4 regions of the Pseudomonas koreensis genome follow, and region 1 is predicted to be linked to each of the others. Evidence: predicted binding sites of a transcription regulator. Region 1 holds the regulator's gene; each other region holds the start of a gene.
What was found. Region 1 encodes FliA, which starts transcription of late flagellar genes. Its sites were predicted from a motif close to CTAAAGTTTNNNNNNNNNNNGCCGNTAA; they were not measured.
Positions count from the first base shown of each region.

Region 2: J2Y90_RS20075 (methyl-accepting chemotaxis protein) is a predicted target of FliA. The motif match lies at 3,555-3,582, and genes of this name have one in related genera.
Region 3: J2Y90_RS26455 (flagellar protein MotY) is a predicted target of FliA. The motif match lies at 2,512-2,539, and genes of this name have one in related genera.
Region 4: motA (flagellar motor stator protein MotA) is a predicted target of FliA. The motif match lies at 3,785-3,812, and genes of this name have one in related genera.

Region 1 covers NZ_JALJWP010000001.1:3,042,341-3,050,042, reverse strand. Annotated here, with positions in the region: gene J2Y90_RS13695 (protein phosphatase CheZ) at 1-350, opposite strand, end outside; gene J2Y90_RS13690 (chemotaxis response regulator CheY) at 369-740, opposite strand; gene fliA (RNA polymerase sigma factor FliA) at 908-1,648, opposite strand; gene fleN (flagellar synthesis regulator FleN) at 1,645-2,475, opposite strand; gene flhF (flagellar biosynthesis protein FlhF) at 2,592-3,932, opposite strand; gene flhA (flagellar biosynthesis protein FlhA) at 3,944-6,073, opposite strand; gene J2Y90_RS13665 (DUF6124 family protein) at 6,663-7,022, shown strand; gene J2Y90_RS13660 (hypothetical protein) at 7,380-7,702, shown strand, end outside.
Region 2 covers NZ_JALJWP010000001.1:4,561,482-4,569,183, reverse strand. Annotated here, with positions in the region: gene J2Y90_RS20090 (MFS transporter) at 1-742, opposite strand, end outside; gene J2Y90_RS20085 (sugar diacid recognition domain-containing protein) at 914-2,032, shown strand; gene J2Y90_RS20080 (glycerate kinase) at 2,250-3,389, shown strand; gene J2Y90_RS20075 (methyl-accepting chemotaxis protein) at 3,694-5,319, shown strand; gene J2Y90_RS20070 (pyridoxal phosphate-dependent aminotransferase) at 5,361-6,548, shown strand; gene J2Y90_RS20065 (2-hydroxyacid dehydrogenase) at 6,661-7,626, opposite strand; gene J2Y90_RS20060 (MFS transporter) at 7,641-7,702, opposite strand, start outside.
Region 3 covers NZ_JALJWP010000001.1:5,966,524-5,974,225, reverse strand. Annotated here, with positions in the region: gene J2Y90_RS26470 (peroxiredoxin) at 48-650, shown strand; gene rnt (ribonuclease T) at 725-1,402, opposite strand; gene pyrC (dihydroorotase) at 1,399-2,445, opposite strand; gene J2Y90_RS26455 (flagellar protein MotY) at 2,606-3,520, shown strand; gene J2Y90_RS26450 (argininosuccinate synthase) at 3,650-4,867, shown strand; gene J2Y90_RS26445 (hypothetical protein) at 4,989-5,702, opposite strand; gene J2Y90_RS26440 (response regulator transcription factor) at 6,162-6,788, shown strand; gene J2Y90_RS26435 (PA3496 family putative envelope integrity protein) at 6,877-7,056, opposite strand; gene nth (endonuclease III) at 7,164-7,702, opposite strand, start outside.
Region 4 covers NZ_JALJWP010000001.1:1,872,790-1,880,491, forward strand. Annotated here, with positions in the region: gene J2Y90_RS08505 (molecular chaperone) at 1-374, opposite strand, end outside; gene asd (archaetidylserine decarboxylase) at 440-1,300, opposite strand; gene rhdA (thiosulfate sulfurtransferase) at 1,300-2,133, opposite strand; gene J2Y90_RS08520 (HDOD domain-containing protein) at 2,176-3,714, opposite strand; gene motA (flagellar motor stator protein MotA) at 3,881-4,732, shown strand; gene motB (flagellar motor protein MotB) at 4,736-5,782, shown strand; gene J2Y90_RS08535 (toll/interleukin-1 receptor domain-containing protein) at 6,038-6,523, opposite strand; gene J2Y90_RS08540 (caspase family protein) at 6,523-7,482, opposite strand.

The DNA.
Region 1 (7,702 bases):
AGACTGTTGACCACCGGCGTGGCGCTTTCCACCAGATCCATGGTGCGGTTGGCCGCGGCTTCCGTCAGCTTGACCACATAGCCCAGACGTTCGGTGGCGTCGGTGATTTGCGACACTTCCTCGGCCTGCGGCATGTGCGGATCGATCTGGAAATTGACGATCGCACTGTGCAGTTCACGTGTGAGCTTGCCCACTTCCTGATACAGGCCGCGGTCACGGGTCTGATTGAGCTCATGGATCAGTTGCACCGCGTCGCCGAACCTGCCTTTTTCAAGACTTTCGACCAGTTCGACCGCGTGTTTTTTCAGGGTCGATTCGAAATCGCCCTGGGATGATTCGTTATGCTCCATAGCTCCCCCGCGCATTCATCAGCCGATGCGTTCGAAAATCTTCTCGATTTTGTCTTTCAACGCTTGAGCCGTGAAAGGTTTGACCACGTAACCGTTCACACCGGCCTGAGCGGCCTCGATGATCTGCTCGCGCTTGGCTTCGGCAGTCACCATCAACACCGGGAGGTGCTTGAGTTTTTCATCGGCACGCACGTGGCGCAGCAGGTCGATACCGGTCATGCCCGGCATGTTCCAGTCCGTTACCAGAAAGTCGATGCTGCCGCTGTTGAGCACCGGAATGGCAGTGGTGCCATCGTCGGCCTCGACGGTGTTGGTGAACCCAAGATCGCGCAGCAGGTTCTTGATGATCCGCCGCATCGTTGAGAAGTCATCAACGATGAGGATTTTCATGTCTTTGTTCAATTCGACCTCCAAGCAGTCTTAAACGCGCCCAGCACCTGGACGCGCCACTTCAATCAATCGGCGCAGCACTTAAAGTTTGTCTGGAGCACAACGGATCGAGACCGGCGCCGTTGATCACCGCACCAGCCTCGTTTCGCAGTGTCCCCACACTGCCTTCAGCGCGCTCGCCACTCCCCCAAACGCCCCCGCAGACGGGCCGCGCACTGGCTGTGTAACTGGCTGACCCGCGATTCACTGACGCCAAGGACTTCACCGATTTCCTTGAGGTTCAGCTCTTCGTCGTAGTACAGCGCCAACACCAGTCGCTCACGCTCCGGCAAATTGGCAATCGCGTCCGCCAGCGCCGCCTGGAAGCGTTCATCTTCCAGATCGCGTGACGGCTCCATATGCGCACTGGCGCCATCCTCGTGCAGCCCTTCGTGTTCGCCGTCCTGCAACAGGTCGTCGAAACTGAACAGGCGACTGCCCAAGGTGTCATTCAGAATCCCGTAGTAATCGTCGAGACTCAATTGGAGTTCGGCCGCAACCTCGTGATCTTTAGCGTCACGGCCGGTTTTAGCTTCAATCGAGCGAATCGCGTCGCTGACCATCCTGGTATTACGGTGAACCGAGCGTGGCGCCCAGTCCCCTTTGCGCACTTCGTCGAGCATCGCGCCGCGGATTCGAATGCCCGCGTACGTTTCGAAACTGGCGCCTTTGCTGGCGTCGTATTTGGTCGAGACTTCGAGCAAACCGATCATCCCGGCCTGGATCAGGTCTTCGACCTGCACGCTGGCCGGCAGGCGTGCCAGCAAGTGATAGGCAATGCGCTTGACCAGTGGCGCGTAGCGCTCGATCAATTCGTATTGCGCGTCACGCGCCGACTTTTTGTAAAGATTCATGCCACTGGCGGTCATATCACAGGCCCTGCGGTTTGCTGCACGAGACGCTCGACGAAAAATTCCAGATGACCGCGCGGGTTGGCGGGCAGCGGCCAGGTGTCGACCTTCTGGGCGATGGCCTTGAAGGCCAGCGCGCACTTGGAACGGGGAAAGGCTTCGTAGACGGCGCGCTGCTTCTGCACCGCTTTGCGCACACTTTCGTCGTAAGGCACGGCGCCGACATATTGTAGGGCGACGTCGAGAAAACGATCCGTGACCTTGGTCAACTTGGCGAACAGGTTGCGCCCTTCCTGCGGGCTCTGCGCCATGTTGGCCAGCACGCGGAAGCGGTTCATGCCGTAGTCGCGATTGAGCAACTTGATCAGCGCGTAGGCGTCGGTGATCGAAGTCGGCTCATCGCACACCACCAGCAACACCTCTTGCGCAGCGCGAACGAAACTGACTACCGAGTCACCGATACCCGCAGCGGTGTCGATCACCAGCACGTCGAGATTGTCGCCGATGTCGCTGAACGCCTGGATCAGACCGGCGTGTTGCGCCGGGCTCAGGTGCACCATGCTCTGCGTGCCGGAGGCCGCCGGCACGATGCGAATCCCGCCCGGCCCCTGCAACAGCACGTCGCGCAATTCGCAACGGCCTTCGATCACGTCGGCCAGTGTGCGTTTGGGTGTCAGCCCCAGCAGAACGTCGACATTTGCCAGGCCCAGGTCGGCGTCCAGCAGCATGACCCGACGGCCAAGCTCTGCCAGCGCCAGCGACAAGTTCACTGACACGTTAGTCTTGCCGACGCCACCTTTGCCGCCGGTCACCGCGATCACCTGTACGGGATGCATGCTGCCCATGTTATTTCTTTACCTTGTCTTGCATAGACGGAGGCCACATTACTGGCTGCGCGTTCCCGATCGGAACAATGCGTGGCAGACCATCGATGTAGGTACAAAAACTGTTCATGATTACCTCAGCCAACCTGCTTGGTCGGGCTGTGATAGATATCAGCGAACATGTCAGCCATGGCTTCTTCGCTGGGTTCTTCCTGCATTTGCACGCTGACGGCGCGGCTGACCAGTTGATGACGGCGCGGCAGATGCAGATCATCCGGAATCCGTGGGCCATCGGTCAGGTACGCGACCGGCAATTCATGACTGATCGCCAGGCTCAACACTTCGCCGAGACTGGCCGTTTCATCCAGTTTAGTCAGGATGCAGCCGGCCAGCCCGCAACGCTTGTAACTGTGATAAGCGGCGGTTAGAACCTGTTTCTGGCTGGTGGTTGCCAGGACCAGATAATTTTTCGAGCGAATGCCACGCCCGGCCAGGCTCTCGAGCTGCATGCGCAACGCCGGATCACTGGCTTGCAGCCCGGCAGTATCGATCAAAACCACGCGTTTGCGTAGCAGTGGATCCAATGCCTGCACCAGCGACTGGCCCGGATCGACGTGGGTCACCGGCACATTGAGAATGCGGCCGAGGGTTTTCAATTGTTCCTGCGCGCCGATGCGAAAGCTGTCCATGCTCACCAGCGCAACGTTCTGCGCGCCGTACTTGAGCACATAACGCGCGGCCAGCTTGGCCAGCGTGGTGGTCTTGCCCATGCCGGCGGGGCCGACCATCGCAATCACACCGCCCTCTTCCAGCGGCTCGACTTCCGGTACGGCAATCATCCGCGCCAGGTGCGCCAGCAGCATGCGCCAGGCCTGACGCGGCTCTTCGATATCGGTAATCATCGCCAACAGATCGCGCGACAGCGGGCCGGACAGGCCGATGCGCTGCAGACGACGATACAGATTGGCCTGGGCCGGACGGCTGCCTTGCAGCTGATTCCAGGCCAGGGTGCCGAGCTGCACTTCCATCAGCTCGCGCAGGCTGTTCAACTCAAAACGCATCGACTCCAGCGCTCGCGGATCGACACCCGCCGAAGCTTGCGCAGGGGCTGCGGCCGGACGGGCCGGGGCAGCGTAGGTTGGCTCGCTCAGCGGCTCGGCAGCGGTCAGCGGCAGGCCTGCGGTCAATGGCAGCCCGGCGAACAACTGCTGATTGGTGTTGCCATCGGCTTCGCCACGCAGGCTCAGCTCGGCCTGGGCGGTGACGATGCGCGACTGGGTCTTGCGCAGCTCGTCTTCGAGTTCCATGTTCGGGACCCGTGGTGCCAGCGCCGACAATTTGTAATCCAGTGCCGCCGTCAACTCGACGCCGCCGGCGATGCGGCGGTTGCCGATGATGGCGGCATCAGCGCCCAGCTCATCGCGAACCAGCTTCATGGCCTGACGCATATCGGCGGCGAAAAAACGCTTAACTTGCATAAACCACTACCTCAGCCGTTGGGCCCTACTGTCGCAACGATGGTCACTTGCTTGTTGTCCGGTACTTCCTGGTAGGCCAGCACATGCAGCCCAGGGACTGCGAGGCGGCCAAAGCGCGAGAGCATCGCGCGAATCGGGCCTGCCACCAGCAGGATCACCGGTTGGCCTTGCATTTCCTGCCGCTGGGCCGCTTCGATCAACGAACGCTGCAGCTTCTCGGCCATGCTTGGCTCCAGCAGAACGCCCTCTTCCGAGCCTTGTCCTGCCTTCTGCAGACTATTGAGCAATATCTGTTCCAACCTTGGTTCCAATGTGATCACAGGCAGCTCGGACTCAGTGCCTACAATGCTTTGGACGATGGCGCGGGATACCCCGACCCGCACAGCAGCGACCAGAGCGGCGGTATCTTGACTCTTGGCGGCGTTGTTCGCGATCGCCTCGGCGATGCTGCGAATGTCGCGCACCGGCACGTGTTCGGCGAGCAGCGCTTGCAGGACCTTGAGCAACTGCGACAGCGAAACCACCCCCGGCACCAGCTCTTCAGCCAGTTTCGGCGAGCTCTTGGCCAGCAATTGCATGAGTTGCTGCACTTCCTCGTGGCCGATCAGCTCACTGGAGTGCTTGTAGAGAATCTGGTTCAAGTGCGTGGCGACCACGGTGCTGGCGTCAACCACGGTGTAGCCGAGCGATTGCGCCTGGGCGCGCTGGCTGATTTCGATCCATACCGCCTCGAGGCCAAAAGCCGGATCTTTGGCGTTGATACCGTTGAGCGAGCCGTAGACCTGGCCGGGGTTGATCGCCAGTTCGCGATCCGGGTAGATCTCGGCCTCGGCGAGAATCACGCCCATCAGGGTCAGGCGGTAAGCGCTCGGCGCCAGATCGAGGTTGTCGCGGATGTGCACGGTCGGCATCAGGAAGCCCAGATCCTGCGAGAGCTTCTTGCGCACGCCCTTGATCCGCGCGAGCAATTGCCCACCCTGATTGCGGTCCACCAGCGGAATCAGGCGATAGCCGACTTCCAGGCCAATCATGTCGATCGGCGTGACGTCATCCCAGCCCAGTTCTTTGGTTTCCATGGCGCGGGCCGGCGACGGCAGCAGTTCCTGCTGACGCTTGACCTCTTCCAGGGCCACGACCTTGGCGACGTTCTGCTTCTTCCAGAACAGGTACGCGCCGCCCGCAGCCAGCGCTGCCATGGTCAGGAAGGAGAAGTGCGGCATGCCCGGCACCAGGCCCATCACCGCCATCAAACCAGCGGCTACGGCCAGCGCTTTCGGCGAGGCGAACATCTGGCGGTTGATCTGCTTGCCCATGTCTTCCGAGCCGGAAGCACGGGTCACCATGATCGCCGCCGCTGTCGATAACAACAGTGATGGCAATTGCGCCACCAAACCGTCACCGATGGTCAACAAAGCGTAAACCCGGCCGGCGTCGCCGAAGCTCATGCCGTGCTGGAAGATACCGACCGCCATGCCGCCGATAAGGTTGATGAACAGAATCAGCAAACCGGCGATGGCGTCACCACGGACGAACTTGCTGGCACCGTCCATCGAACCGTAGAACTCGGCCTCCTGGGCGACTTCCTGACGGCGCATTTTGGCCTGGTTCTGGTCGATCAGGCCAGCGTTGAGGTCGGCGTCGATCGCCATTTGTTTGCCGGGCATGGCATCGAGGGTGAAGCGCGCGCTCACCTCGGAAATCCGCCCGGCGCCCTTGGTCACCACGACGAAGTTGATGATCATCAGAATCGCGAAGACCACGATACCGACCACGTAGTTACCGCCGATCACCACCTCACCGAAGGCCTGAATCACCTTACCGGCCGCGGCGTGGCCGTCCTGACCGTGGAGCATCACCACTCGCGTCGAGGCCACGTTCAGGGCCAGGCGCAGCAGCGTCGCCACCAGCAGAATGGTCGGGAACACCGCGAAATCCAGCGGCCGCAGCGCATACACGCAGACCAGCAGGACGACGATGGACAGGGCAATGTTGAAGGTAAAGAAGACGTCGAGCAGGAACGGCGGCACCGGCAACATCATCATCGCCAGCATCACCAGCAGCAACAACGGCACGCCCAGATTGCCTCGACTGAGGTCGGCAACGTTGGTGCGTGCTGTATTGAATAACTGAGTGCGATCCACCGGTTTTCCCCGTTCCTTTAAAGCAAACTTTTGACGCCCGAAGCGGGCGCAGGGCGGCTATTGCAAGAAGCTTTCCAACTTTTACCGGGGAATGAAATAGAGCGGTTTTGCTTGAGATTATCGGCTGATTGAGCCGCCCCCTTCGCGAGCAGGCTCGCTCCCACCGTTTGAAATGCATTCCCAATCGGACATTTGGAATACGGCCCCTGTGGGAGCGAGCTTGCTCGCGAAGGGGCCATCAGAACCAACGCAATTCTTCGACTTAAACAAAGCTGTTTAAAAGACACCTCCAGACACGGTCTCAAGGCTACAAATCCTTGCGCCATTGCCTACGGCCAAGCCAGAATCCGCCGGCTTGTGCGCCTTGGGGGCGAGTTCTATTGTTGTCCGGTCGCTGACGAATCAGCGATCGGGTCTCGCAGCCCGTCGATCTCTGGACGCACAACACCCGTTTTTTTATGGCGGCTGTACGTGGGAGACCTTCGGGTCTGCCGGTTCTAGAGTCCCGGTCTGCGACCTGCGTATAGCTGCCACCCTCATTCGTCTCGCAGCGAACGTTGGCAGCTCCAATGACTCTAGGAGCTTCACCATGATCAAACCCACACCCAACCCACCCGAAACCGACCCCACCTCCCCCTACGAATCCCTCGATTCAAAAAAACTCCACGAAGCCGCCGACCGCGCCCTCGACCACTACCTCTGCCCACCCGGCTCCACCCCGCCGCCCTACAGCCCCCGCGCGATGTACGCCGTCACCGCCGACACGAAAAACGAAGACCTGCTGGCCAACGCCTGCGAAACCCTCGCCTCGGCCAAAACCATCGCCCAGGAATTCGCCGGACTGGTGAAACCGTCGCAGCGTCGGACGCTGATGGGGATCGCGCAACTGATCATGCTTGGAGAATTGGCGGTGAATCGGGTGCTGGATAATCTGGAATTGCCGCAGTAGCGCGCCTCTGTGACACGTCAAGACTGATGTGTTAGAGCGGCCGGCGCCTTCGCGGGCAAGCCCGCCCCACTGGGACCGCTGGCGATCACAAGCCTGCGTTTACACCGCCTCGCCTGCCCGCGAAGGCGACTTCACAGCCTTCACATCGCTTCAAGCAAGGAAAACCCGCCGCCCCGTTGAGTCGGGACGGCGGGTTTTGTCGTTGCGGCAGCAGAACTTTCTCATCCAGGCGACGAACAATCACTCATCGGATACCACTCATCGGATACCACTGCCCACCTGTCAGAGTTGACAGGTGCGCAACATTTCAATTGCGCGTTAACTCACTCCGTCACTTTCCCGCACGGAGCCGTTGCCATGTCGCTGCCTGATGAGCCTTTCGCCCTAAAAGAACTCGAGATCCCCGGGCGCACCGGCCCGGTATCGGAGAGTCCTCAGAAGATCTGGGGCATCAACATCGCCGCCGCGCTGGGCAACTTTCCGCTTGAAGGTCTGCTGTGCGAGGCCGGGCCGTGGGGGAACATGGCGGAAGGCGACACGTTGACGATCTCCTGGGGCACCGGGCAAAACGTGTGGACGGAAAAAGTCGACAAGGACCGGGTCGGCAAGAAACTGCGCATGTACGTGCCTGCCCGGCACATGATCGATGGCCCGTACGCGGTGTCCTATACCGTCAAACC
Region 2 (7,702 bases), 1.5 Mb from region 1:
CCGCGAGCAGCGAGTCGGTCGCGGTTTTCGGTTTGTTGGCGAGGTCTTCGGCATGGTCGGCTTCGAGCACCGAACGTTCGTGGGCGTTCAGCCATTTGGCATTGGCGAAGCTGTCGCTCAACAGGAAATACGCCAGCGCACCGAGGATCACGGTCGGAATACCTTGCAGCAGGAACATCCACTGCCAGCCGGCAAGACCACCCTGGCCGGCGGCGAAGTGGTTGAGGATCCAGCCGGAAAACGGGCTGCCGAGCAAACCGGACACCGGGATTGCCGACATGAACAACGCCATGATCCGACCACGACGGAAGGTCGGGAACCACTGCGAGAGATACAGCACGACGCCCGGGAAGAAACCGGCTTCAGCCGCACCGGTGAAAAAGCGCAGGGTGTAGAACTCCGTCGGGGTGGTGACGAACAGCAGGCAGGTCGACAGCGTGCCCCAGGTGATCATCATCAAGGCAATCCAGCGCCGGGGGCCGAAGCGGGTCAGTGCCAGGTTGCTCGGCACGCCGCACAGCACGTAGCCGATGAAGAAAATCCCGGCGCCGAGGCCGTATACGGTTTCGCTGAATTTCAGTGCATCGAGCATCTGCAACTTGGCGAAGCCAACGTTGACCCGGTCGAGGTAGTTGAACAGGTAGCAGATGAAAATGAAGGGAATCAAACGCAGGGTGATGCGTTTGTAGACGGCGTTTTTACCGTCATCGATGGTCTGGGTAGCTGCGGCGCTCTGCGACATAGCGGCTCTCTCTTTATTATGATTTTTTGCGATGCAAAGGGTAACGTTGATCGCCCTGAGAGTCTCGGCCACCTTTGGCCGGATTGTCTTTGTGCCTGAGCACAGGGTTTGCCGCCAGACCCTGTGCGGCTGAACAACCGTTCGTGCCCGAACTGAAGGATTGCCGCCACCATGTTCGAACTCGATCACGACCTTGCCCAGGACATCGTCGACCGGGCCATGGCCATTTTGCCGTACAACGTCAATGTCATGGACAGTCAGGGCCTGATCCTCGGCAGCGGCGAACCGGAGCGCATCAACACCCGACATGAAGGCGCGCAACTGGTGCTGGCCAACGGACGTGTGGTTGAAATCGATGCGCAGACGGCGGTACACCTAAAAGGCGTGCAGCCGGGGATCAATCTGCCGCTGCTGCTCGATCAGCGTTTGATTGGCGTGCTTGGCCTCACTGGCGAGCCGGAGCAATTGCGCACCTACGCCGAACTGGTGCGCATGACCGCCGAAATGCTTGTCGGCCAGCGCAATCAGCAGGCCGAACAACAATGGCGGCGGCAGCGCTGCGATGATCTTCTGGCGTTGCTGTTGAGCGAGGCGGGGGACTCCCCGCGTCTGGTCGACGAGGCGCAGCAGCTTGGGCTCAAGCCGCAATTGACGCGGGTGCCGTGCCTGTTTGAACTGGGGCTTGAGCACGGACCGGGGCAAACCGTAGAAGCTTTGAGTGCATGGCTGACCTCGCGTTATCCCGACAGTTGGTGTGTGAGTTCGGCAAAGTCTTCGCTGCTCTGGTGTCGCCCGGCGAGCCACAACGTCGAGCATGATCGGCTGCTGGAAAAACTCGATGGCCTCGGCTGGAAAATTCTGCGCATCGCTATCGGCGGGCAGGCGGAGGGGCTGGCCGGGTTGCGTCGCTGCTATCGACGGGTCGGCGATTTGCTCGCTTATGGTCGTGACGTCCTGCCACACTCACGGCTGCTGACGCTCAATCGCTATCGCTTGCCGGTCATGTTGTGGCGCCATCGCAACGACGATGCGCTGGACGAACTGCTCAAGCCACTGCGCGAGGTCATCGCCAAGGACAGCAACGGCCAGTTGCTGGCGACCCTGCGCAGTTGGTGCGAGCACGACGGTCAGAGTCAGGCCTGCGCCGAGGCGTTGGGCATTCATCGCAACAGCCTGCGTTATCGGATGGAGCGGATTGCCGAGTTGAGCGGGGTTGATCCGTTGAAGCTGGACGGGATGCTGGCGTTGTATCTGGGGGTGCAGCTGTTGCCGCAGACGGATCCGGATTAATTGGGCGTCTTCAAAGACGCCATCGCGAGCAGGCTCACTCCTACATTTGGAATGCATTCCCCTGTAGGAGTGAGCCTGCTCGCGATGGCGGCGGTACATTCACCGCAGAGCCTTTTGTGGAAATGAACAATAAACGCCGACGCCACTTGTGCACCCGACCGGCGTCAACGCCCATGGCGACTGGCAGCATGAACGCCAATGCAACCGGAGAATTCCCATGAAGATCGTCATCGCCCCCGATTCGTTCAAGGACAGCCTGAGTGCCCAGGGCGTTGCCGAAGCCATCGCCCTCGGACTGGCCCAGGTCTGGCCGCAGGCGACGCTGATCAAGTGCCCGATGGCCGATGGCGGCGAAGGCACGGTCGAATCGATTCTCGCGGCCTGTGAAGGCGAGTTGCGCCGCACCCGCGTGCGCGGTCCGTTAGGCGCGCCGGTGGATGCGGCGTGGGGCTGGCTGCCGCACAACCACACCGCGATCATCGAAATGGCCGAGGCTAGCGGTCTGCAACTGGTGCCGCCGGGTCAGCGCGATGCCTGCATCAGTAGCACGTTTGGCACCGGTGAGTTGATTCGTGCAGCGCTGGATGCCGGCGCGCAACGGGTGATTCTGGCGATCGGCGGCAGCGCGACCAACGACGGCGGTGCCGGGGCGATGCAAGCGTTGGGGGTGAAATTGCTGGATGCGCAAAATCAATCGTTGGTGCGCGGCGGCCTGGCCTTGGCGCAACTGTCGCGACTCGATCTGAGTGGGCTTGATCCACGTCTGGCCGATGTGCGTTTCGACATCGCCGCCGATGTCAACAATCCGCTGTGCGGCGCTCATGGCGCCTCAGCGATTTTCGGCCCGCAGAAGGGCGCGTCGCCAGCGCAGGTTGAGCAACTCGATCAGGCGCTGGGGCACTTCGCCGAACTCTGTGCGCGGGCGTTGGGCAAGGACGTGCGCGATGAGCCGGGCAGCGGCGCGGCGGGTGGCCTGGGGTTTGCCGCCAAGGCTTTTCTCGGCGCGCAGTTTCAGGCGGGCGTCGAGGTGGTGGCGGAACTGGTCGGGCTTGCTGAGGCGGTCAACGGTGCGGATCTGGTGATCACCGGCGAAGGCCGTTTCGATGCGCAAACCTTGCGCGGCAAAACGCCGTTCGGTGTCGCGCGGATTGCCAAACAGCATGCCGTGCCGGTGATTGTGATTGCCGGAACCTTGGGCGAGGGCTATCAGGAACTCTATCAACACGGCATCGACGCCGCGTTCGCCGTTACCAGCGGACCGATGACCCTGGAACAGGCTTGCGCCGAAGCCCCACGGCTGCTGCGTGAACGCGCCACCGATATCGCTCGGGTCTGGCAACTGGCCGCCAAACGCTGATCGGCTTGCCTATGTAGGAGCTGTCGAGTGCAACGAGGCTGCGATCCTTTGACTTTTAAAAGCAGGATCAAAAGATCGCAGCCTCGTTGCACTCGACAGCCCCTACCAAAGGCAGCGGAGCTGGGTTGATTGTTGTAACGTTCCGAAAAATATTTACTGCAGACCCAAAACCTTCCTCAAGCCTGGCCGATACAACGGTCAGGCGCGCACAAAACCATAACCCAGTGACGCCGGACTGCCGCCCGCCAAGGGCCAGTACTCACGGCATGGACGCTCGTAGTTTCTTTCTTTCGAGAGTCCGACCATGTCCCTGCGTAATCTGAATATCGCGCCCCGTGCTTTCCTCGGTTTTGCCTTTATCGCCTTGCTGGTGATTGTCCTCGGCGTGTTCGCCGTCAGCCGTATGACGGTCATTCGTCAGGCGTCGATCGACATGGACACCAACCAATTGCCTAGCGTGACTCACCTCAGCGTGGTCACGGAAAACGTCCTGCGTATGCGCATCCTCTCATTCCGTGTGCTGGTCAATCGCGAACCGGCCAGCCTGCAAGAGGCAGAAACCCGCATCGCTGTGCTGGTCGACAAGGTGCGCAAAGCCCAGACCAGTTACGCCGCGCTGCCGGCAGGCCCAGAGGAGCAAGCGGTCTTCCAGACATTTTCGACCACCCTCGATAATTACCTGCAAGCGCAGAATCAGATGATTGAGCTATCGCGCAAAGGCGATCTGGAAGCGATGCGTGCGTTGATCAACACGCGCATCAAGGAAGGCACCGATCAAATGGGCGAGCAGCTCAACAAGCTGATCGGCATGAATACGGCCGGGGCCAGAGCGGCGGCCACCAAGGCTGGTGAAAACTATGACAGCGCCATCACCGGGATCATCATCGTCGCCGTGATCGCAGCGCTGGCCACCGTATTGCTCGCCTGGTTGCTGACCCGCAGCATCGTCACGCCGCTCAACCGTGCGGTCTTCGCTGCGCAAACCATTGCCGGTGGCGATCTGAGCAAAGCCATCGAAGTCGACGGCAAGGATGAACCGGCGCGCTTGCTCGAAGCCTTGGCCGCGATGCAGACCAACCTGCGTAAAACCATCGAGCAGATCGCCGGTTCTGCCACGCAACTGGGCGCCGCTGCCGAAGAACTCAGCGCCGTCACTGAAGAAGCGTCGCGCGGACTGCAACAGCAGAACAACGAAATCGAACAGGCCGCCACCGCCGTCAACGAGATGACTGCAGCAGTGGAAGAAGTGGCGCGCAACGCCGTGTCGACTTCCGAGGCCTCCAACCAGTCGACCCACGCCGCCCGCGAAGGCCGTGATCAAGTGGTGAAAACCGTCGACGCGATCCAGACCATGACCCACGACGTGCTGAACACCGCACAGATGATCGAAGGCCTCGCCGCGCAGGGCCGTGACATCGGCAAGGTGCTGGACGTGATTCGTGCCATCGCCGAGCAGACCAACCTCTTGGCGCTCAACGCTGCCATCGAAGCCGCGCGTGCCGGCGAGGCTGGCCGTGGTTTTGCTGTGGTCGCTGACGAGGTACGCGCGTTGGCCCATCGCACCGCGCAGTCGACTCAGGAAATCGAAAAAATGGTCGCCGGCATCCAGAACGGCACGGGTGAAGCGGTCTCGTCGATGCAGCAAAGCAATCAGCGTACCCAGTCCACCCTGGAAATGGCCCGCGCGGCCGGTGTGGCGCTGGAGCAGATCACCCAGTCGATCCATCAGATCAACGAACGCAATCTGGTGATTGCCAGCGCCTCGGAAGAGCAGGCCCAAGTCTCGCGCGAAGTCGATCGTAACCTGGTGAACATCCGTGATCTGGCCACACAATCGGCCGCCGGGGCCAACCAGACCAGCGCCGCGACCCATGAACTGTCGCGTCTCGCAGTGGATTTGAACGCCATGGTGGCGCGTTTCGTGATTTGAGATACGGTGAAGGCTGGAAACCGCGCTAACAGGAGACGTAGATGCGCTATTCAGCCTTGACCCAACGAATCGCCGGGGAGGGTGCCGCTGCCTGGCAGATTCACGACCGAGCGCTGGAACTGCGCGACGAGGGCGTCGATGTTTTGCTGTTGAGCGTCGGCGATCCGGATTTCGATACGCCGTTGCCGATCGTCCATGGCGCTATCGACAGCCTGCTGGCCGGTGATACGCATTATGCCGATGTGCGTGGTCGGTTCGAATTGCGCAAGCTGATTGCCGAGCGTCATCGCCAGCGCAGTGGTCAGCGGGTTGATCCTGACCAAGTGATTGTCCTGCCCGGCGCGCAATGCGCGGTGTATTCGGTGGCGCAATGTCTGCTCGATCCGGGTGATGAAGTGATCGTCGCTGAGCCGATGTACGTCACCTACGAAGGCGTGTTCGGCGCCTGCGGAGCCACGGTGATCGCGGTGCCGGTTCGCCCGGAAAACGGTTTCCGTGTCGATCCGGCCGATGTCGCCGCGCGCATCACCCCAAAAACCCGCGCGATGCTGCTCAACAGCCCGAACAATCCCAGCGGCGCCAGTTTGCACTTGCTGATCTGGCAGCAGCTCGCAGCGCTGTGCATTCATCACGATTTGTGGCTGATCAGCGATGAGGTGTACAGCGAGCTGTTATATGAAGGCGAGCACATCAGCCCGGCGAGCCTGCCGGGCATGGCCGAGCGCACCGCGACGATCAACAGTCTGTCGAAATCCCATGCGATGACCGGTTGGCGCATCGGCTGGATGATCGGCCCGAAACCCTTGGCCGAACATCTGGTGAACCTGTCACTGAGCATGCTTTTCGGTCTGCCGGATTTCGTGCAGAAAGCCGCGCAAGTGGCGCTGCAAAGCGATCTGCCGGAAGTTACGCAAATGCGCGAGGAATACCGGTTGCGGCGCGATCTGGTGTGCGAGCGGTTGCAGGGTTGCCCCGGTTTGCAGCCGATTCGCCCGGATGGCGGCATGTTCGTGATGGTCGACGTGCGCCAGACTGGGCTCGGCGCTCAGGCGTTTGCCGAGCGATTGCTGGAAGGTTACGGAGTGTCAGTGTTGGCCGGTGAAGCGTTCGGGCCGAGCGCGGCGGGGCACATTCGAATTGGGCTGGTGGTGGATCGGGTCAAACTGGCGGATGCCTGCGCGCGGATTGCGTTGTGTGCGGTGCAGCTTCTGCAGGCGCGCAGTGCCTGATGGATTTGCGTAGTCTGTAAAGGCCTCTTCGCGAGCGGGCTCGCTCCCACAGAGAAATGCATTTCAAATGTGGGAGCGAGCCTGCTCGCGAAAGCGGTATTACCGCCAACGATTAATTCGGATTCACCAGATTCGCCGGCCGCTGCCCACCCAGCGCCGCCAACAGATTCTCCACCGCACACCGCGCCATGGCCTCACGGGTTTCATGCGTCGCCGAGCCCATGTGCGGCGTCGCCACCACATTGCTCAGCTGCAACAACGCCGAGTCATGATTCAACGGCTCGCGCTCGAACACATCCAGCCCTGCCGCGCGAATGCGCTTGTTGCGCAACGCTTCGATCATTGCCGCCTCATCAACCACTTTGCCCCGTGAGATATTGATGAAGATGCTCTCCGGGCGCATCAACGCAAACTGCTCGGCGCCGATCAAGCGTTCGGTCTGCGCCGTCAGCGGCAAGGTCAGGCAAATGAAATCGGCCTGCTTGAGCAACTCTTCGAGGCTTCGATACTGCGCATCAAAACGCGCCTCCACCGCCGGCTTGCGCGACTGGCTGTGATAGATCACCGGCATGCCGAAACCGAAATGCCCGCGCTGGGCCAATGCCTCGCCGATGCGGCCCATACCGATGATGCCCAGCGTCTTGCCATGTACATCGGTGCCGAAATGCGCCGGGCCGATGTTGCGGCTCCACTGCCCGCCACGGACCATGTTCGCCAGTTCGACCACCCGCCGGGCAGCGGCGAGGATCAGGGCGAAACCGGTGTCGGCGGTGGTCTCGGTGAGCACATCCGGCGTGTTGGTCAACAGGATCTTGCGCCGGCTCAGGTAATCGATGTCGTAGTTGTCGACGCCCACCGAAACGCTGGCGATGGCCTCCAATTGCGGCGCCAGATCGAGCAGGGCGGCATCGAGTTTCAGGCTGGCGCCGAGCAAACCGTGGGCACGGGGCAGGGCGTCACGCAGCTGCATGAGGCCATCGGCGTCGAGGCTCTCGATCAGCGTTACGTCGAATTGCTCTTGCAGGCGCGCCATCAGCGCGGGCGAAAGTTTCTTGTACAGCACGACCTGTTTTTTCATGGCAAAAAGTCCTTTCAGGAATGCGCCGGCACACGCGGTGTGGCGGCGGCTTTGGCGACGACGCGATCACTGGCGC
Region 3 (7,702 bases), 2.9 Mb from region 1:
GGCTGGCCCGGACCCTGAACTTCAAGTTTTTACACCAGGAGATATCAATGAGCGTACTCGTAGGCAAACAAGCCCCAGACTTCACCGTCCCGGCCGTACTCGGCAATGGCGAGATCGTTGACAGCTTCACCCTGTCCTCGGCCATCAAAGGCAAATACGGCCTGGTGTTCTTCTACCCGCTGGACTTCACCTTCGTCTGCCCGTCCGAGCTGATCGCTCTGGACAACCGCATGGCTGACTTCAAGGCACGCAACGTTGAAGTGATCGCCGTGTCGATCGACTCGCACTTCACCCACAACGCCTGGCGCAACACTCCAGTGAACAATGGCGGCATCGGCCAGGTGAAATACACCATGGCTGCCGACATGAAGCACGACATCGCCAAGGCTTACGACGTTGAATCCGAAGGCGGCGTGGCTTTCCGTGGCGCGTTCCTGATCGACGACAAAGGCGTGGTTCGTTCGCAGATCATCAACGACCTGCCGCTGGGCCGTAACATGGAAGAGCTGATTCGTCTGGTCGACGCACTGCAATTCCACGAAGAGCACGGCGAAGTCTGCCCGGCCAACTGGAAGAAAGGCGACAAAGGCATGAACGCTTCGCCAGAAGGCGTTGCGGCTTACCTGACCGAGAACGCTGCTGCCCTTTAAGGCGCAACGTCGAGGTACAAAAAAACCGGCCCATGCGGCCGGTTTTTTCATGCGCGGGGTTTGTTCGCCGAGGATCAGTCGTCGAAGTCTTCCCAGCCGCCCATCTGCTTCCAGCGATTGACGATGCCGCAGAACAGCTCAGCGGTCTTTTCGGTGTCGTAACGCGCCGAGTGCGCTTCACGACCGTCGAAATCGATGCCAGCGGCCTGACAGGCTTTCGCCAGTACAGTCTGACCGTACGCCAGACCCGCCAGGGTCGCGGTGTCGAAGCTGGAGAACGGGTGGAACGGGTTGCGCTTCATGTCCAGGCGCGCAACTGCTGCGTTGAGAAAGCCCAGGTCGAAGCTGCTGTTGTGCCCGACCAGAATCGCCCGCTTGCAGCCGTTGGCTTTCAGCGCCTTGCGGATGCCACGGAAAATATCGGTCAGCGCGGTTTCTTCACTGACGGCCATGCGCAGCGGATGATCAAGCTTGATCCCGGTGAACTCCAGCGCTGCCGCTTCGACGTTGGCACCTTCGAACGGCTCGACACGGAAGAAGTAGGTGTGATCCGGGTAGACGAAACCCTTTTCATCCATGGCGATGGTGGTCGCGGCAATCTCCAGCAGGGCATCAGTGGCTGCGTTGAAGCCACCGGTTTCTACGTCGACAACAACCGGCAGATAGCCGCGAAAACGTGCTGCCATCGGATGACGGGAACCGCCGCCGCCACCTTGACCGTCCAGCTCATCGTCGAAATTGTCTTCACTCACGCGTGTTCCTCCAGCAGGCGCCAGCGCAGTTTTTCACCGGCGCGCAGCGGGATAACGGTCAGCTCGCCGAATGGCAGGCTGGTCGGGGCGGTCCATTCTTCGCGAACCAGGGTGATGCGATCGGTGTTGGCCGGCAAGCCGTAGAAGCGCGGGCCGTTGAGGCTGGCGAAGGCTTCGAGCTTGTCCAGCGCGTTACGCTGTTCGAACGCTTCGGCGTACATCTCGATGGCGGCGTAGGCGGTGTAGCAACCGGCGCAACCGCAGGCGGCTTCCTTGGCGTGCTGGGCGTGGGGCGCCGAGTCGGTGCCGAGGAAGAACTTGGCGCTGCCGCTGGTGGCGGCATCGAGCAAGGCTTCCTGATGGGTGTTGCGCTTGAGGATCGGCAGGCAATAGAAGTGCGGCCGAATTCCGCCCACCAGCATGTGATTGCGGTTGTACAGCAGGTGATGCGCGGTGATGGTCGCGCCGACGTTGGCCGAAGCCTCGTTGACGAACTGCACGGCGTCGCCGGTGGTGATGTGTTCGAACACGACTTTCAATGTCGGGAAGCGCTCGACCACGCGGCGCATGTGCTCATCGATGAAGATCTTTTCGCGATCGAACACATCGACGTCACCACGGGTGACTTCACCGTGGATCAACAGCGGCATGCCGACCTCGGCCATGGCTTCCAGCGCCGGGAAGATCTTGTCGATGCTGGTCACGCCGGAATCGGAGTTGGTGGTCGCGCCGGCCGGGTACAGCTTGGCGGCGTAGACGAAACCGCTGGCCTTGGCCTGACGAATTTCTTCCGGTTGGGTGCGGTCGGTGAGGTACAGCACCATCAACGGCTCGAACTGACTGCCGGCCGGGCGGGCAGCGAGAATGCGCTGCCGATAGCCGTCGGCTTCGGCGGCGTTGCGCACCGGCGGTACCAGGTTCGGCATGATGATCGCGCGCCCGAAGGTGCGGGCCACATCGGCAACGGTATTGGTCAACACGGCACCATCGCGAAGATGAATGTGCCAGTCGTCGGGACGCAGCAGGGTCAGGCGGTCGGACATGAGGGGATTCCAGGCGGGTCAAACTGAGGCGAATGCTACCGGAAAAGACTCTTGCAGGCACCCGCTATCAAGTTTTGCCACAAGCGTCCGATATCCCGAAGGTATGCCGTAAACATTGTGTGAATCGGTGTTTGTGTTTCACAAGCCAATGGAGCCTCCCGTGCGCCAGCGTTATTTAGCCCTGCTCAGTGTGTTTGCCAGCCTTCCTGCGATGGCGCTGACTTACCAGACCCGTCTGGAGAACATTGAGTGGACGGTCGCCGGCGACAAGTTCGAATGCCGCCTGACGCAACCGATCACCGATTTCGGCTCGGGCGAGTTCGTGCGCAAGGCCGGTGAGCAGGCGATCTTCCGTCTGAATGCCTACAACGCCATGCTCGGCGGCGGTTCGGCGACCTTGCTCGCGGCCGCTGCGCCGTGGCAGCCAGGGCGTGGCGACATCAATCTGGGCTCGGTGCGTCTGGGCAGTGGCAATGTGTTGTTCAACAGTTCGCAATCGCAGGCCGGCGGTCTCATCAGCGGTCTGCTGGATGGCCGCAGTCCGGTTGTGCGCCGTGCGTCTGGCGACGGCCGGGTTTCCGAAGTTCGCCTATTGCCGGTCAAATTCAGCAAGGCGTTCAACGACTACCAGACTTGCGTGGCGAAGCTGCTGCCGCAGAATTTCGACCAGATCAAGCAGTCGCAGGTAGGCTTCCCGGGGGAGGGCGTTGATCTGGACCCGGCCGCCAAGGCCAAACTGCAGGTGATGCTCGACTACATGAAGGCCGATCCGACGGTGAACCACATCGAGCTTGATGGGTATTCCGACAACAGTGGCAATCGCCTGACCAACCGCGAGCTGTCGCGTCGCCGGGCGCTGGCGGTGGTCGATTTCTTCAAGGCCAACGGCATCCAGGAATCGCAGATCACCGTGCGCTTCCACGGCGAGCAATATCCGATCGTGCCCAATACCAGCAAGGCCAATCGTGCGAAGAATCGTCGGGTCAACGTGAAATTGTCGCGTGTGGCACCGACCACAGCCCCTGCGCCAGCACCGCAAGCGAGTACGCCAGCCACCGCCGCAACGACTTCCTGACTCGCCGGTCATCGTCGCGCTCTCGACAGATTCTGTCGCTTTGTCGTCTTAAGCTGTCGCGCCTCTGTAAATTATCGCGTTTGAGCGGTAGACTCCCCGGCTTTCCGTAGAACCCCGTGGAGTGATGGCATGGCGGACGTAAACAAGGTCGTTCTGGCGTATTCCGGCGGCCTGGACACTTCGGTGATCCTCAAGTGGCTGCAGGATACTTATAACTGTGAAGTGGTGACCTTCACCGCCGATCTCGGTCAAGGCGAAGAGGTCGAGCCGGCCCGCGCCAAGGCTCAGGCCATGGGCGTCAAAGAAATCTACATCGATGACCTGCGCGAAGAATTCGTGCGCGATTTCGTGTTCCCGATGTTCCGCGCCAACACCGTTTACGAAGGCGAGTACCTGCTGGGTACTTCCATCGCCCGTCCGCTGATCGCCAAGCGTCTGATCGAAATCGCCAACGAAACCGGCGCCGACGCCATTTCCCACGGTGCCACCGGCAAGGGCAACGACCAGGTACGTTTCGAGCTGGGCGCCTACGCGCTCAAGCCTGGCGTGAAAGTGATCGCGCCATGGCGCGAGTGGGACCTGTTGTCCCGCGAGAAGCTGATGGACTACGCCGAGAAGCACGCGATCCCGATCGAACGCCACGGCAAGAAAAAATCCCCGTACTCGATGGACGCCAACCTGCTGCACATCTCCTATGAAGGCGGCGTGCTGGAAGACACCTGGACCGAGCACGAAGAAGACATGTGGCGCTGGACCGTCTCCCCGGAGAAGGCTCCCGACACCCCGCAATATCTTGAGCTGACATACCGCAACGGCGACATCGTCGCGCTGGACGGCGTCGAAATGACTCCGGCCACGGTACTGGCGACGCTGAACAGGATCGGCGGCGAGCACGGCATCGGTCGTCTCGACATCGTCGAAAACCGTTACGTCGGCATGAAGTCCCGTGGCTGCTACGAAACCCCGGGCGGCACCATCATGCTGCGCGCTCACCGCGCCATCGAATCGATCACTTTGGACCGCGAAGTCGCTCACCTCAAAGACGAGCTGATGCCGAAGTACGCGAGTCTGATTTACACCGGTTACTGGTGGAGCCCTGAGCGTCTGATGCTGCAACAGATGATCGACGCCTCGCAGGTCAACGTGAACGGTGTGGTGCGTCTGAAGCTGTATAAAGGCAACGTGATCGTGACCGGCCGCAAGTCCGACGATTCGCTGTTCGACGCCAACATCGCGACCTTCGAAGAGGATGGCGGTGCTTACAACCAGGCCGACGCGGCGGGCTTCATCAAGCTCAACGCGCTGCGCATGCGTATTGCTGCCAACAAGGGCCGCAAGTTGTTCTGAGTGGTTGCGCCCAGCGCGCAATAAAAAAGGCGGCCTGTTCATGGCCGCCTTTTTTTATTTTTTTTGTCTGGTTCATCAGGCTGGTCTCTCGTCTGCCCGCGTGCGGCACAGGACTTGTCTGTCAGCTTGCTCTTCCCAATAGTGTCACTGTTTGTGAGCACAGGTTGTAAACGATACACAGCGTCGCGCCTGAGCCTTTCTTCGCTTGCCTGATCTGTTGCAGTGCGGTGTGCGCCAGCGAATCCGAGACATGATTGGACAGAAAGACCAACACGCGCGCGTTCTTTTTGTCGGCTCTGCGCAGAGCATCGAGAATGGCATCGAATTCCCTCGTCGCATCAATATCCCTCGCGTCAATTATGTTCAGTTCGCTGATCAAGGGTGACAACTTGATAGTCTGAACAAGCGGGCCGGGCTGGCTGCTCATATCGGCTGGTGGATCGGGTGCGTTGTGAATGCTGCATGGGCGTTGAAATCTGCCTCTGCCAGATTTGCCTGACACGACGCAACTGGTTATTTCAAAGGTGCTGGATTCACCTGTCTCGCGCAGCGGTAGGTTTCGTTTGTTGTCGCGCTCCTGATCTTCTGCTGCCTTTAAAAAGCTTTTGTCTTTTCCGAAGTCAGAGGGCGAGTAGAGTGAGCGGTGATTGAAGTTGAGGGTCATGAAGAAAAGAAATAACAAGTAAAAGGGGAAGCTGATCAGAAACCAGACGTAAATTTCCCGATCCTTATTGTCTAGAAACGGCAGTGATACGGCAGCCGATGTTTCAGAAAGAATCGCGAATATAGCGATGACTGTCATTGGGTTGGTAATCTTTTTTTTTATCTTCAGCATAGTTTAGAGTTCTGGGTAGTTGTCTGGAAGGTTGTATTTCTATTTATAGCAAAAGTGCGACTTTAAGTATGCGGCTGTTGTTTCAAGTTTTAAAAATGTGTTGAAACGCATGTCGCTCTACACCGATTCTGGCTTATTGCATCATGTTTCCATTAACCGAATCCGCGACATAGCCACATCTTCATTGCTCAACGCGTGCTGGCTGCTATAGACCAGGACCAAAGGATCTGTAATTCCTTGGCGTAGGGCGGGTCACGGAACGACTGAAAATCCCGACAATGAGGGGAAAGCTGAAGTCGGGCAAACAGGGGTTAGCGCTGTATTTGTGGGAATTATCCTCAATGCCTGTAGGGAATGTCTCTTGATGCAAGTGTGTGTAAAACTCGCTGTGCCTTGGGACAAGTGACTGGGATATCGTGCGTGTTCTAAAAATTCGAACAGCGAAAACTGGACTTGCCCATGAATAAAGTGCTGATCGTGGATGACCACCCCGTCATTCGACTTGCGGTACGAATGCTGATGGAACGGCATGGCTACGAAGTCATTGCAGAGACGGACAATGGTGTGGATGCATTGCAGATTGCTCGCGAACAATTGCCGGATCTTGTCATTCTGGATATTGGTATACCGAAACTTGATGGGCTGGAAGTCATTGCACGCCTGACCTCTACCGCCATGCCAGTTAAAGTTCTTGTATTGACTTCCCAAGCTCCCGGGCATTTTTCAATGCGTTGCATGCAGTCGGGCGCAGCGGGTTATGTATGCAAGCAACAGGATTTGACCGAACTGCTGAGTGCAATCAAGGCAGTGTTGTCCGGATACAGCTATTTCCCCAATCAGGCGTTGCACACCGTGCGCACCAGTCTGGGCAATGCGAGTGAGGCGGACATGGTCGATCGCCTGTCCGGGCGGGAAATGATGGTGTTGCAGCAACTGGCGCGCGGCAAGACCAACAAGGAAATTGCTGACGGAATGTTTTTGAGCAACAAGACCGTAAGCACTTACAAGACACGCTTGTTGCTCAAGCTCAATGCGCGGTCGCTGGTTGATCTGATCGAACTGGCGCAGCGCAATGGTCTTGTGTGAACGATTCGACAGCTGACAAGGTCATGGGCCGATCAAGTTCAGTTGCCGCAGAAAATGAAAAGCCTCCGGTTCGGGAGGCCTTCAGCTATCACAGATCAAAATCGTAATCGGCCAATTGCCGTTGCAGTCGGCGCTCCTCAAGCAGGTTGTCGATTGTGCGACGCTTGCTGAGGTTGGTCTTGGCCACTTCCACCACCGGTTCTGCGTCATCGGGGTCGGCGGCAATAAGATCTTCTTCTACATCCAGTTGCTCTGTGTCGGTACTCATGAAGTCAACTCCCGGCTAAGACTGCCTTTGGCGCTTCTTATATCGACATTACCGCGGCGGGTAAAAAAGATTTTTTCAATCGATGGATGCAAAAAACCGATGACGGCTCAATCGTCGGAAGTTTTATGTTTGTATTCGCACAGGTCTTCGATGCGGCAGCTACCGCAGCGCGGTTTGCGCGCCAGGCACACATAACGGCCGTGCAAAATCAGCCAGTGATGTGAATCGAGCAGGAATTCTTTCGGCACAAACTTCATCAGTTTCATTTCAACTTCCACCACATTTTTCCCCGGCGCGATGCCGGTGCGGTTGCTGACGCGGAAAATGTGCGTGTCGACTGCCATGGTCAACTGGCGAAACGCTGTATTGAGGACCACGTTGGCTGTCTTGCGTCCGACGCCGGGCAAGGCTTCCAGTTCTTCTCGGGTTTGCGGGACTTCGCCGCCATGGCGTTCAACCAGCAAGCGGCAGGTTTCGATGACGTTCTTCGCCTTGCTGTTGTATAGACCGATGGTCTTGATGTACTCGGATAACCCTTCGATACCCAGCGCGAAAATCGCTGCGGGTGTATTGGCAACCGGAAACAGTTTTGCCGTGGCCTTGTTGACGCCCACATCGGTGGACTGCGCCGAAAGAATTACCGCAA
Region 4 (7,702 bases), 1.2 Mb from region 1:
AGGATACGCAGGACGATCTGCTTATAACCGATGGCCAACTGGCCTTGCAGCGCCTGGCACAGGTTGCTGACCTTACGCGAACGCTCGTCGAGCATGATCGCCTGATGCAGGAAATGCCGTTCCAGATGCAGGCAGACGAAATACACCTCGGGCCGCAGCAACTCCAGCAGTTGCAGGCGATTATCGCTGGGGGTGAGCAGCAGGTTGAGTTCGCCCAGGCCCTGATAGAGCAGGCGCGCGGTTTCGCCGATGTTGGCCTTGGGCAGGCCGGCGATCCAGCGCTTGAGGTCGCGCGGGCTGGCGTCGCAAAACGACAGGCGTGTTTGCGTAGGAGTCGGAGCGCGTAACTTGGGAGAGAAGAGGGTCTGGCTCATGCCCAAACCATAGCAGCAAATGCCGCAGTTTGCGGAAGCAGCACTGGCCGCTTCCGCAAAGACCGTCACATTTTCGGCAGCGCCAGACCCTGGCCCATCTGAACTGGCGAGCCGGCCACCAGCTCTTCGGCCCACTTCACCTGATCCGGGCCAAACAGCACAATCGCCGTCGAGCCCAACTTGAAGCGCCCCAGTTCCGCGCCTTTTTCCAGGTGAATCGGTGCGCGGGCGGCTTCGTCGTAGCGGAAGGTTTTCAGCTCGCGCTTCGGGGGCGTGACCAGACCGGCCCATACGGTTTCGATCGAAGCGACAATCATCGCACCGACCAGCACCACGGCCATCGGCCCGCGCTCGGTGTCGAAAATGCACGCCACACGCTCGTTGCGGGCGAACAGCTCGGGAACGTTTTCGGCGGTGGTCTGATTCACCGAGAAAATTCGTCCCGGGATGTAGACCATTTCCCGCAGGGTGCCGGCCAGCGGCATGTGCACGCGGTGGTAATCCTTTGGCGACAGGTAAATGGTGGCGAAGTCGCCGCCCATGAACGGCGCCGCGTTTGCCGCGTCACCGCCGAGCAATTCGAGGACGCTGAAGCTGTGACCCTTGGCCTGGAACACGCGGCCGTGCTCGATCGGGCCGAGCTGGCTGACCGCACCGTCGGCCGGGCTGAGGATCGCGCCCGGAGTTTCGTCCAGGGGACGCGCGCCGTCTTTCAGGGCGCGGGTGAAGAAGGCGTTGAAGTGCTCGTAAGCGGTCAGGTCTTCGACCAGTGCTTGCGACATGTCCACCTGATAACGCTTGGCAAACCATTGGGTGAAGGCATTCTTGAACCAGCGCACGCGGCATTCGGCGATGCAGCCGGCCAGGCGCGACAGCAGGTGATGCGGCAGCAGGTATTGGCTGAGGATAAACAGACGCTCTTTCATTAGTTGTCCTTGGAAGCTTGAATCTCGACAGGCGTGTCGGGGTGGTTGCCCCATTCGCCCCAGGAACCGGCGTAGCCCTTGACCCGCGGATAACCGAGGGATTTGGCCACCAGATAAGTGAAGCCCGACCGGTGATGGGTCTGGCAGTGGGTGATGATTTCCTTGTCCTTGGTGATCCCGAGGTTATCGAGGATCTGCGGCATGTCGGTGCGGATGCGCAACTGGCGTGCCTGATCCATGCCGGCGGTCCATTCGAAATTGACCGCGCCAGGAATATGGCCGCCCTTGGCTGCGAGAACTTTCTCGCCGGAATATTCCAGCGGCCCGCGCGCATCCCAGATCGCCAGATCGGCCGCGCCGAGACGGCTTTGCAGGTATTCGCGGGTGGCGGTCGGTTCGTCGTGCAGGGTCAGCGAGACCGGTCCACCGACCGGGGCCGGCACCTGAATCGACATGGGCATGCCGTCCGCCAGCCAGGCCGGCAGGCCACCGTCTATATAGTGGTACTTGTCGTGGCCAATGACATCGAGCAGCCAGATGAAGCGCCCGGCCCAGCCGCCGCCTTCATCGTCATACACGACGTAGACCGCATCTTTGCGATGACCGAGCTCACCAAACAACGCTTCCAGATCGGCCTTCGCCGGCATCAGCCCGGGCGCTGGTGGCTGGCCGAGCTGAGTGCGCTTCGGGTCGACAAAACGTGCGCCGGGCAAGTGACCTTCGGCATACCGGGCAGGGCTGGTCAGGTCCACCAGAATCAGTTCCGGGGACTCCAGACGCGGCAGCAGGTCGCTCGGCTCGATGACGAGCGGCAAGCCAGAGAAGTCAGACATGTGAGGTCTCCAGAGCACAAAGGGGAGGATTGTAGCGCAGGCTCATTGGCCACGGCTGCTAAAGCTGTGCAGGGCTTTTTCGATGCACTGCGCGGTCTTGCCGAAGGCTTGCACGGTGATGTCGGCAAACGGCCCGCCGCCCTGATCGGCGACGACGATCATGATCACCCGGCCGTTGTTGACCAGTGACCGCAGGAACAGATGCTCGCCGCGAAACAGTGTGCGCAGGCTCGCGGGTAACAAGGCAGAGAACTGCGCGTTGTTCTCTGGCGTGATGCGCACCTGCGCCTGCTGCGCGAGCAGGCGTTGCAGTACCTTGCTTTGGCTGACGACAAAACTCAGAGCCGCCGCGTCCTTGGGCAGGCCGGCGGTTTGATGTACGCGCAGAGTCGAGTGCGTGCGGTCAGCCATCAGAATCATCACCCGGCGCATGCCGCTGGCCACCAGTGCCTCGCGGGCAGCGACGGTCAGGCTCATCGCATTGGTGAAGCGACTGGGCTCGGCGAGCAGTTCGGCGCATTGCCGACGCCACTGGCTCAAATCTTCGACATTCGGTGCCGCTGCCGGCAGCATTCCGGCAGGCAAACGACGGCTGCCCCACGGCCAGATCAGCGAAACCGCCGGATGCCACAAATCAGGCATTGCATGCTGGCGCGCGCTGTTCGCGGCTTGCTGGTGCAACTGTTGCTGCACTTCGTCCATGGAAATCTGCAAATACAGGCTGGTCAGGTATTGCCAGCGCTTGCTGTGCGGACTGTCCCAGGCCTGTTGCGCCGACAGCGCCAGGCCGTTGGCCAGCAGCACGGTATTGGCCGGCTGATTGAGCCAGCGCCGCAGCGTCGGGTCATCGTCGAGGCGATTCTGCTGGCGCAGCGGGTGTTCGCTGTCACGGGCGATGCGCAATACCTTGACCAGTTCGCGTTGTTCGCTGAGCAGCAATTTGTAGCCTTGCTCGACCCAGATCGGCAAATGCCAGGCATGCACCAGTGCTTCGGCAATTCTCAACAGGCGCACGCCGAACAACTGCTTTTCGACCAAACGCGCCGACTCGCCCTTGTGGATCACCCGCAGTTCCCATTCTTCGAGCAACTGTGGACAGGTCAGTGCCAACGGCCACAGCGGCGACAAGAACAGAAGGCTGCCCCAATGAATGTCCTGCCACAATCGCGCCAGGCGACTGGCAAAAAAGCCGTTGGCCTGTTGTGTCGCGTGTTGGCTGATCAGTTGCAATTGGCGCAAGGCCTTGGGGATCTGCCTGTGCGGTTCTGCAGGCAGGCGCGCGAGCAATTCTTCGGTACGCGCAAGGCCGAGGCGATTGATCGCTACCTCAAGATTTTCCGCCGGCGCAGCCATGGTGCCGTGGGTGTGACGATTCGCCTCACGAATGATGCTCAAGGCCAGCGCCGGGCTGTCCTGCATCAGGTCGGCGATGTCGCGCAGCGAGCTGCGATTGTCGCGGATCGCCCGGCAGACCTTGTCGTGAGCCTCTTGCGGCACGGGCAGGAGGACGCTGTCGAGAAGCTTGACCCAGCCGTCGAGGGTGGTCGGTTGTGCGTGTGGGACGTTCGTTTCATTAGCCATGTCTGGACGAGATCTTCACTGACTGTAGACGCGCCCGGCATGGGCTAAATTGGCTTTTCGCCTGAACTGGCTATAGTCTGGCGCAGTTTTGCCGATAAGTAGAAGAAGAGATTTTTTAACTTCCGAATATGACCTTGAACCCGACTTAAACAAGTACCTTCTACCTATGGCTAAAATTATCGGCATCATCGTCGTATTCGCGAGCGTGCTCGGCGGATACGTGCTTTCCCACGGCAAGATTGCCGCCCTGATCCAGCCCTTCGAGGTGATGATCATCGGCGGTGCGGCCCTCGGTGCATTCCTCCAGGCCAACCCCGGTTACATGACGATGCACGTGCTCAAGAAATCCCTGAGCATGTTCGGTTCGCGCTTCACCCACACCTTCTACCTGGAAGTGCTCGGGCTGATCTACGAGATCCTCAACAAGAGCCGCCGCGAAGGCATGATGGCCATTGAAGGCGACATCGAAGATGCCGCCGCGAGCCCGATCTTCGCCAAGTACCCGGCGGTGCTCAAGGATGAACGCATGACCGCGTTTGTCTGCGATTACCTGCGCATCATGTCCTCCGGCAACATGGCTCCGCACGAACTGGAAGGCCTGTTCGACATGGAGCTGTACAGCCTCAAGGAAGACCTCGAGCACCCATCGCACGCGGTCAACGGCATCGCCGACGGCATGCCCGGTTTCGGTATCGTCGCGGCGGTACTCGGTATCGTGGTGACCATGGCCTCGCTGGGCGAGGGCGACCAGGCGTCGATCGGTCTGCACGTGGGTGCGGCACTGGTCGGTACTTTCTTCGGTATTCTCGCGGCATACGGTTTCTTCGGCCCGTTGGCGCACTCCCTGGCGCACGATGCCAAGGAAGAGCTGAACGTCTACGAAGCCATCAAGGCCTCGCTGGTGGCTTCCGCGTCCGGCATGCCGCCGTCGCTGGCGGTCGAGTTCGGCCGCAAGGTTCTGTACCCGGCGCACCGTCCAAGCTTCGCCGAGCTGGAACAAGCGGTTCGCGGTCGTTAAGTCATGGAAAATAATCAGCCGATCATCGTCAAGCGCGTCAAGCGCATTGCCGCCGGGCACCACGGCGGGGCGTGGAAAATCGCCTTCGCCGACTTTGCCACGGCGATGATGGCGTTCTTCCTGGTGCTGTGGCTGCTGTCCACCGCCACGCCAGAACAGAAGATCGCCATCGCCGGTTATTTCAAGGACCCGGTCGGCTTTTCCGAAAGCGGCACGCCGTACATCATCGATCTCGGTGGCACGCCGACCTTGGCGCCGGAAAACACCCTCAACCCGGAAGTGAAATCGCAGCCGCAACCGGACAAGGTCACGGTCGACACTGAACAGGTGGAAGGCATGGCCGAGCAGGTGGAGAAGGAGCGTCTCGAACTGCTGCTGCAAGAACTGCAGAACAAGGTCGACGAAAACCCGCAGCTGCAGAAATTCAAGGATCAGATCCTCTTCGAAATCACTCCGAACGGCTTGCGCATCCAGATCATGGACGCCGAAAACCGGCCGATGTTCGACTCCGGTTCCGCGCGCCTGAAACCGTACTTCGAAGACATCCTGCTGGCCATGGCCGACACCATCAAAGCGGTGCCGAACAAGATCAGCATCAGCGGCCACACCGACGCCAAGCCATACATCGGCACTGGCGATTACGGCAACTGGGAGCTCTCGGCCAACCGCGCAAACGCGGCACGTCGCGCGCTGGTCGCTGGCAGTTATCCGGATGCACAGGTGGCGCGGGTGGTCGGTTATGCCTCCTCGGCGTTGTTCGACCGGGAAAACCCGTTCAACCCGGTGAACCGCAGGATCGACATTGTCGTGCTGACCAAAAAAGCCCAGGCGGCGATTGAAGGTGCGCAGGGTCCTGAGGCGGCGAAGCCGGCGGATCAGGGTCAGAACGGTGCTGCTCCGGCAGCCCCGGTTGATCCGAATGCGTTGCCGGCGGACAGGCAGCCGGTGCCGGCGCATGAGTTGCGCGAACGCTTGAATCTGTTCGATGACGCCGCGCCGAAGCCGGCTGAGCCGGGTGGGGCCGCGCCAGCGCCTGCGCCGAAGCAGTAAGTGACAAAAAAGCCGACAGTGATGTTGGCTTTTTTGTCAGGATTTTTTTTCGGCTTGAGAGTTGTGTTGCCAGACAGACCTCTGCCCCTCACCCCAGCCCTCTCCCGAGGGAGAGGGAGCCGATTTTCCGGGGGGCCAAAACCTGAGTTCGACTGAGTAATTTCAAGTCGGCGTTATTCTTGAACGCGACACGGTCAGTCCCCTCTCCCTCTGGGAGAGGGCTAGGGTGAGGGGCCTTTCGAAAGTGACGACGTTCTAGAACCCGCGACGAATCCGGTTCTTCAGCTGTTCATGAAACATCTCTGCATCGCGCTTGTAAGCCCCTTTCACCGAGTCGCTGAACGAGTCCAGTGTGATCGAGCGCTGGTTCGACACCTCATCCCGATACGCATCGATGAAAAAATCCAGATCACTGGCCGTGCTCAGCTTCGGCCACTTGTCCAGGTAGATCGGCAGTTCGGCCGGCCCGGTTTTGAACGTACAGATCCGCCGGTTACTGATCGTCGCCTCGCCAATTTCAAATGGTACCCACCACGACAGCGCGGTCTTCTCCGACACCACCGCCAGCAAGTGCGTGCACTCGGTGATGTTGCGGGTGATCACTCCGGTAATGTCATCGGTGGTTTGCGATTCCGGGTCGAGGACATCAAGGTAAGTCCTGATCTTCGCCTGGGTCAGACGGGTATTGATGGCGATCGCATGCGCGCGATCCAGGTGGCGGTAGCTGATAAAGACTGGCATCAGAAATGTCCTTTGAGGGCGAGTTCGCGGTAATAGGCGCCGAGTGCCGTCAGGCGGCAGCCGGTCGAATGAATGGCGGCGTAATACATGTGCTCGGCGTCGACCGGCTCGATCAGGCTGTGGCGGTTGCACTTCTGCAACTGGGCGAAAACCTCGCCATGTTCTGGCACGAACGCTTTTTCAGTGGGCTCATAACTGGGGTCGAGGGGGAACACCGATTCGGCTTCGGCGAACCAGTCCGGCAATTTGCGCAGGATTTGCTTGGGGATCAGCGGCGAGACTTCCCGCAGGGAAATGAACTGCGACACATTGGTCTTGAACACCGGGCGCTGTTCCCAGGCACCGAGAGCGTTATCGACGAAGGAATACAGACTGCCGGGAGTGATCCTGCCGAGGATGTTCGCTGCGCCGCCATGCAGCGCTTGCAGGAGCAGGCCGGTGAACACACCGTGCTGCACGCCCTCCATCGCCGGCTCGGCTTTTTTGCAGGCGGTCAGGATCGTCATGCCTTGGCTGACCATGCTGCTTTCGCTGCGCAAGGCGCGGACTTCGCCGGCTGAACCGCTCTGGCAGCAGTCGAGGATGATCACCTTGTTTTTGATCCGCGTGGCTTTGTCCGCCCAGTTGAGGATGTCGCTGATGCGGATGCCGTCCTTAGCGTTGCGGTAATCCTGCGCGATCAACATGCCTTCGTCAGTGTCGGCATCGAAACCGCCATGGCCGGCGAAGTACAGCAAAGCCACGTTGCAATCCCCGGAAAACAGTTCGCGTATCTGGTCTTCGAGCTTTTCCCGGCTGAGATAATCCTCGGCGGACGTCAACACGACATTCTTGAAGTTGGGGTCGCCATTGGCGTTGGTTTTCAGTACCGAGGCCATGGCCATGGCGTCGTTGCAACAGCCGCTCAGCCCGGAAATATGCGCATAGTCATTGATGCCGATAAACAGTGCCTTGCGCATGGTTACACCACCGTGAGCAGGCTGTTCGCGCTGACGATTCTGTGCGGATTACACACATGGGCGATACGCGACGATTGGCTGATGAATGAATGACAGCTTTGCATTGGATTCCTCTGAGATCGCGGTATGCGAAGGAGGAAACGAATGTAGGCCGCTGGCAAAGACCTACAAGGTCTGCGCGACAAAACAGAAAGGTCCTGCGAGCAGTCGCGCAAAAGCC